3 regions of the Streptococcus sp. HMSC065E03 genome follow, and region 2 is predicted to be linked to each of the others. Evidence: predicted binding sites of a transcription regulator. Region 2 holds the regulator's gene; each other region holds the start of a gene.

Region 1 (2,268 bases), on a different contig from region 2:
AAAGGTTGTCAAACCAGCAAGAACCTCTGTTCGAACAGTGGTTCCATGTTCTGAAAGTTTAAAAAACTTATCCATTTCAGAATAAACTCCTTTTTCATCATTCTCGCTCCCAATCAATTTGCGAACGTTATTTCTATTTTACCAAAAGATCTTTCGCCTTTCAAGAAATCCTACTTCTCTTCTCGATTTTTGAGCGCTTTTCCGATTTTTCTGATATAATGGTCTCATTCTTCTCGAAAGGAACTGAATTATGCATAAAAAGATGATCGCTCTAGATTTAGACGGCACCCTCTTAAATTCCGAAAGCAAATTGAGCGACTTTACTATTGATACGATTAAAAAAATTAGTGCTCTTGGCCATAAAGTTATTATTACAACAGGCCGCCCCTACCGTATGGCGCACACCTATTACAAACAGCTAGAGCTAGATACTCCGATGATCAATTTTAACGGCTCCCTAACGCATCTCCCTGAGAAAAAATGGGCGGATGAACAATGTTTGACTTTAGATAAAAAATACCTGTTAGATATGGTCGCTAACCGAGACACCATCCAAGCGGACTTTATCGCTGGCGAATACCGCAATAAATTCTTTATTACCGATCCAAATGAGCACGTTGCAGATCCTAAACTATTCGGTATTGAATCTTTCCAACCAGAAAATCAATTCAATCCCAAACGGGTAACGAGCGACCCAAACTGTATCCTCTTTCAAACGAAAGCGGAAGACAAATATGCTCTGGCAGATGAAATGAATCGGCATTATGACTACAATCTGTCTATCAATACTTGGGGTGGTCCCTTAAATATTCTGGAATGCAATCCAAAAAATGTGACCAAAGCTTCTGCTCTGACCTACCTTCTGGATAAACTCAATATGGATCAGAAGGATTTGATTGCCTTTGGAGACGAGCACAACGATACCGACATGCTAGCTCTCGCTGGTCATGGATACGCTATGAAAAATGCCAGCTCCGTCCTTCTCCCATATGCAGACTCCATCACAGATTTCACCAATAACGAAGACGGTGTAGCGCGCCAACTCATTCAATTATTCTTATAATAGGAACAGACATGAGTTATCCCCTCATGTCTTTTTCTTCGCCAAATACTTAATCGGTTAATCAATACCCTCCTTTTTTTCCATTTTTTTATTGTTCAATAGATAAGTTTGTGATATCATTAACATAGTTATTAAAGAAGCGCTTTCAAAAAAATGCTAAATCGCTTCTCGTTCACTTAAGGAGGAACAAAATGAAAGCTGTTGTTGTTAATCCAGAAGGTACTGGTGTTGAAATCGTTGCAAACAAAGACATGCGTCCACTTGAAACAGGGGAAGCTCTTGTTCAAATCGAATACTGTGGTGTCTGCCACACTGACTTGCACGTTGCTCACGGGGACTTCGGTAAAGTTCCAGGCCGTGTTCTTGGACACGAAGGAATCGGTATTGTTAAAGAAGTTGCTCCAGATGTTAAGAGCCTAAAGGTTGGGGATCGTGTCAGTGTCGCATGGTTCTTCGAAGGATGTGGAACTTGTGAATACTGTACAACTGGTCGTGAAACTCTCTGTCGTACTGTAAAAAATGCTGGTTACTCTGTTGATGGAGGAATGGCTGAACAATGTATCGTTACTGCAGATTACGCAGTGAAAGTACCTGAAGGATTAGATCCAGCCCAAGCTTCTTCTATTACGTGTGCAGGTGTTACCACTTACAAAGCTATCAAAGAAGCCAAAGCTGAACCAGGACAATGGATCGTTATCTATGGAGCTGGTGGACTAGGAAACTTGGCTGTTCAATATGCTAAGAAAGTCTTCAACGCACATGTCATCGCTGTCGATATCAACAATGATAAACTAGAATTGGCGAAAGAAGTTGGTGCAGATTTTGTCATCAACGGTCGTGAAGTCGAAGATGTTCCAGGATTGATCCAAGAAAAAACAAATGGTGGAGCTCACTCTGCTGTCGTAACAGCTGTTTCTAAAGTAGCTTTCAACCAAGCAGTAGATTCTGTTCGTGCAGGTGGCCGCGTGGTCGCAGTTGGTCTTCCTTCTGAAATGATGGACCTCAGCATTGTGAAAACTGTATTAGATGGTATCCAAGTCATTGGTTCTCTTGTAGGAACTCGTAAAGATTTGGAAGAAGCTTTCCAATTTGGTGCAGAAGGCCTGGTAGTCCCTGTCGTTCAAAAACGTCCAGTAGAAGATGCTGTCAAAGTCTTTGATGAAATGGAAGCTGGAACCATTCAAGGACGTATGGTACTTGACTTT
Region 2 (2,268 bases):
ATCATCTTCCATTTGTTTGGAACCTTGGCTTTCCGGGTGTCCAAAATGATGTATTATTGATGCGACTCGATCTTGCTGGAATTTCTGTCTCTACAGGTTCTGCTTGTACCGCCGGTACAGTTCAACCCAGCCATGTCCTTGAGGCGCTCTATGGAAAAGATAGCTCACGCCTAAAAGAATCCCTTCGAATTAGTTTTTCAGAACTCAATACCGTAGAGGAGGTTCAAGACTTCCTCTCAAAACTTAAAGAAATTTTATCATAGGAGAACAATATGGCTTTTGAAACAAGTGTTTCATTGAAAGACTGCAAATATACCTATAGTCTACACCCAAATGTTAAAAAATATACCTTACGTGACAATACATTTGCTGTTACAAAAGTTGGAAATTACGAGTTAAATCGTTTGCTCGAAGCTGTTCCAAATAGCGGTGAAGGCTTCTTGCTTAAAATTATCTTCAACAAAGACCTCACAGGTTTTAAAATCAATATTACAGATAAGTCTGGACTTCGTCTGGTGAATATCTTTAAAAATCCAGAAAATGACATTATCCAACAAAAATTTTATTTCCTAATGGATAGTCTTGTCGAAAGAGAAATTTTCAACAAAACAGAGGTCTAATATGGTAACCCTAACTTATATCGACGCTTACCAAGTAGAACGAATGACTACTTATCCCGACCTTGCAGCCTGCATCCTAGCATTTTCAGGCTGTGTAACCCTGCCTGACTCTTACTCAATTGTTTCCATTGAATACAAGGGTGAAAAACTCCCCTATAAGGGGAGAGTCGATGGGCTCTATGCTTTTTTGGAAAAGGTAGAGCAAGCTGAAAACTAAGCTGATGGTGATGGAACTCTCCCATCACCATCAGCTTTTTCTTTAGACAAAAATATTTTTGAAAAACCGTTCAAGATAGTTGATTTTTTCACAATCTTCCTATACAATAAGAGGGAAAGGTTGTGATATTGTGAAACATGATAAAAATACTCCAATTCCACGCGCAACAGCAAAACGCTTATCGCTCTACTACCGCATTTTTAAACGCTTTAACTCTGAAAAAATAGAGCGCGCCAATTCCAAGCAAATTGCGGATGCAATTGGGATTGACTCTGCTACTGTTCGCAGAGATTTTTCTTATTTTGGTGAATTGGGAAGACGTGGATTTGGTTATGATGTAAAAAAACTGATGAACTTCTTTGCAGATCTTTTAAATGACAATGCTATTACTAATGTCGCTATTGTTGGGATCGGAAATATGGGAAGCGCCCTTCTTAATTACCGTTTCCATGAGCGAAATAAAATGAAAATTGTCATGGCTTTTGATGTAGATGATCATGAACTGATTAATACCAAAAGTAAGGATGGGATCCCCATTTATGGGATTTCTACGATCAAAGAGAATCTCAAAAAAGAAGGCATTCAAACAGCCATTCTAACTGTTCCAAGTGTTAAGGCTCAAGAAGTTGCTAGTCTTTTAGTAGATGCTGGTGTCAAAGGAATTCTAAGCTTTTCTCCAGTCCATCTGACAGTTCCTAAAGAGGTTGTTGTCCAATATGTCGATCTTACTAGTGAATTGCAAACACTTCTTTATTTTATGCGTAAAAACGAAGAATAAAGACTTATACTTCAACAACAAAAAGGTTGGAACAAGAAGGTTCCAACCTTTTTTATACCAAATAATCCGTTTCTTCTCGATAACTATAGTAGTTTTCTTCGGATACAATCAAATGATCCAATAGGGTCAACCCCATTACTTCACAGGCCTCTAAGACTCGCTGAGTGACTTCATCATCATTTTTACTGGGGAACACAGCACCAGATGGATGATTGTGAGCCAAGATAATGGAGGTTGCCATGTGCTTCAGTGCATAATGCAGGATTTCACGCGGCTCCGCGATACTTCGATTCACTGTTCCAATAAAGATCGTCTGTTGATGAATAATTTCATTTTGGGTATTCAAATAAAGGGCAACTAGGTGCTCCTGCTTTTTATGGCCAATTTCCTGTTGAATTTTATGGGCCAATTTCTGACTACTCATGATTTGTTCGGAACTCATTAGTTCATCTTTATGAATCCTTCGTCCAAACTCAATAACAGCCTGAAGTTCGATGGCCTTCACCCGGCCAATACCTGAGATTTCCTGTAGCTCCTCTAGGGTTAATTGACTTAACTCCTTTAAACTATTAACCGAACTCAAAAGACCTTGTGCAATCTCATAAACGCTTTTTTTCTTATTACCTGTCCGTAAGAGAATGGATAGCAATTCT
Region 3 (2,268 bases), on a different contig from region 2:
ACGGGTCTCAGAAAGGACCTCCATCACATCTCTTGAACGATCACTATCTTGGCTAAAACCATATCCTGCTCGCTCCACGACAACAACCTTGTATTTTTTGGATAGGGGATCTGATAGATTCTTAAAGTCTAGGATAGGAGAGGCGATACCTGCACCAGAAAGAAAAACGATTGTTTGAGGCCCTTCTCCTTTAATAGAAACATTCATTCGATGTCCATTGACTGTCACTTGTTTACCAATGGGTGTGAGAAGCTTACTTTCATTTCGTAAACTGACTTGATGAAAAACAAATGTAGCACCTAAAAAGAGCAGGAGAAAGCCACAAACGATCCAGCTCCACAGTTTGAATTTTTTCATAGGCATATTGTACAAAAATTAACCCCTGGAAGCAACCTTTCCCAAACAAAAAAACAAGATCCACATGGGACCTTGCTTTCCTGTTTTTAATTAAGCTTTGCCTTCTGAACCGAATACGTCGATACGTTCTTCAACAGCTGCTGTAATTGCTTCGAAACCTGGTTTCAAGAATTTACGTGGGTCGAAGAGTTTCTTCTTGTCGTATTCTGCTTCGTTTGCATCGTATTCACGTACGAATTGACGAGTAGCATTTGCAAATGCGATTTGGCATTCAGTGTTAACGTTAACTTTTGCAACACCAAGTTTGATAGCTGCTTGGATTTGATCATCAGGGATACCTGATCCACCGTGCAATACGATTGGGAATCCTGGAACAGCTTCAGTCAATTTTTGCAAGTGGTCAAGGTGAAGACCTTTCCAGTTTGCTGGGTAAGGACCGTGGATGTTACCGATACCTGCAGCCAAGAAGTCGATTCCTGTAGCAACCATTGCTTTAGCGTCTTCGATTGGTGCCAATTCACCGTCACCGATGATACCGTCTTCTTCACCACCGATAGTACCAACTTCAGCTTCTACTGAGATACCTTTAGCATGAGCTTTTTCAACGACATCTTTCGCCAATTTAAGGTTTTCTTCAACTGGAAGGTGTGAACCGTCAAACATGATTGAAGTGTAACCAGCTTCGATACATTCAAGAGCATCTTCGTAGTGACCATGGTCAAGGTGAATAGCAACTGGTACAGTGATACCCATTGATTCTACAAGGTTTTCAATAAGGGCTTTACATACTTTGTAACCACCCATGTATTTAGCAGCACCCATAGAAGTTTGGATAAGTACTGGGGCTTTCTTAGCTTCTGCTGCACGCAAGATAGCTTGAGTCCACTCAAGGTTGTTTGTGTTAAATCCACCAACTGCATAACCATTGTCACGAGCTGCTTGGACAAATTTTTCTGCTGAAACGATTGCCATTTGTTATAGGCCTCCTATAAATTTTTGTGGGGTTAATCCCACTTACATTGTTTATTTTATCACTTTTTAGATGAAATTGCTAGTTTTTCCTGTAGCTTTAAGCGCTTTCTTACGATAAATGAGGAGGAACCCTCTTCCTCCTAAGACTTCCATCCTATTCAAAAAGCAAAAAAAGGAGCTTAAGACCCTTTTAATCTTTCTCTTTAAATTTTTTTAATGAAAGGAGAAAAGCAATTCCGCAAATCACAAGGAGTCCACCTGCGACCCATTGGGAATAGAAATAGCCAGCAAATAATTGACTGTCAGTAAATATTTTCCCAAGAAGCCCGTTTACCAAGCCCTCAAGAAAGGGAATATTCTCACACACAGCAAGGATTGAGGCAATAAAGAGAATAAAGCCCGCTATCAAAAAGAGATTGGGAATCCATCTTTTCAGCCTTTTTTCATCTCTGAGCAGATACTTAGAAGCAATCGCCACTAAAAAAATGAAAACATTCCATATGTTTAAGGCAATAAAATATCTAAAAGTATCCTTGTATGCGCCTATCGCCATCGCTAAAATCAGGATAGGACCGAAAAAATTAATGGCACTTCCCAATAGTGCAAAGAGGCCATCGGCCAAAACCAGATCCTTTTTCTTCATTTTCTCACCTCATCTCACACCTATTCTACCACAAAGAAATTTGAAAACAAAAAAAGATAGCCGAAGCTATCTTGATTATCCGATGCGGAGAGAGGGACTTGAACCCTCACGACCTAAAGCGGTCACAGGATCCTTAGTCCTGCGCGTCTGCCAATTCCGCCATCCCCGCGATTGAGTACTTTACTAGTATATCAATCAACGACTTTTTTGTCAAGATTTTTTTCAAACTTTTTTCAGAGTTTGTCATTTTTTCACAAAAAGGGAGTGGGAAAGAACTCCGACTAATTAAAAAGAGT

Evidence for each region. The regulator Rex, encoded in region 2, represses fermentation and respiration genes when NADH is low (regulators of the CRP and FNR family bind a similar motif). The targets are predictions, from matches to a motif close to TTGTGAANTANTTCACAA.
Region 1: a site for Rex is predicted at 1,172-1,189, ahead of adhP (alcohol dehydrogenase AdhP). Genes of this name have one in related genera too.
Region 3: a site for Rex is predicted at 1,377-1,394, ahead of HMPREF3002_RS02730 (class II fructose-bisphosphate aldolase). Genes of this name have one in related genera too.

Annotation. Positions count from the first base shown of each region.
Region 1 covers NZ_KV818841.1:69,127-71,394, forward strand. Annotated here, with positions in the region: gene HMPREF3002_RS01270 (NCS2 family permease) at 1-75, opposite strand, end outside; gene HMPREF3002_RS01275 (Cof-type HAD-IIB family hydrolase) at 251-1,063, shown strand; gene adhP (alcohol dehydrogenase AdhP) at 1,255-2,268, shown strand, end outside.
Region 2 covers NZ_KV818853.1:133,144-135,411, forward strand. Annotated here, with positions in the region: gene HMPREF3002_RS07265 (cysteine desulfurase family protein) at 1-263, shown strand, start outside; gene HMPREF3002_RS07270 (DUF1831 domain-containing protein) at 273-620, shown strand; gene HMPREF3002_RS07275 (DUF4649 family protein) at 622-837, shown strand; gene HMPREF3002_RS07280 (redox-sensing transcriptional repressor Rex) at 968-1,615, shown strand; gene radC (RadC family protein) at 1,668-2,268, opposite strand, start outside.
Region 3 covers NZ_KV818846.1:86,171-88,438, reverse strand. Annotated here, with positions in the region: gene HMPREF3002_RS02735 (alpha/beta fold hydrolase) at 1-363, opposite strand, end outside; gene HMPREF3002_RS02730 (class II fructose-bisphosphate aldolase) at 448-1,329, opposite strand; gene HMPREF3002_RS02725 (hypothetical protein) at 1,520-1,972, opposite strand; tRNA gene HMPREF3002_RS02720 (tRNA-Leu) at 2,056-2,141, opposite strand; partial or broken gene HMPREF3002_RS11245 (hypothetical protein) at 2,106-2,268, opposite strand, start outside.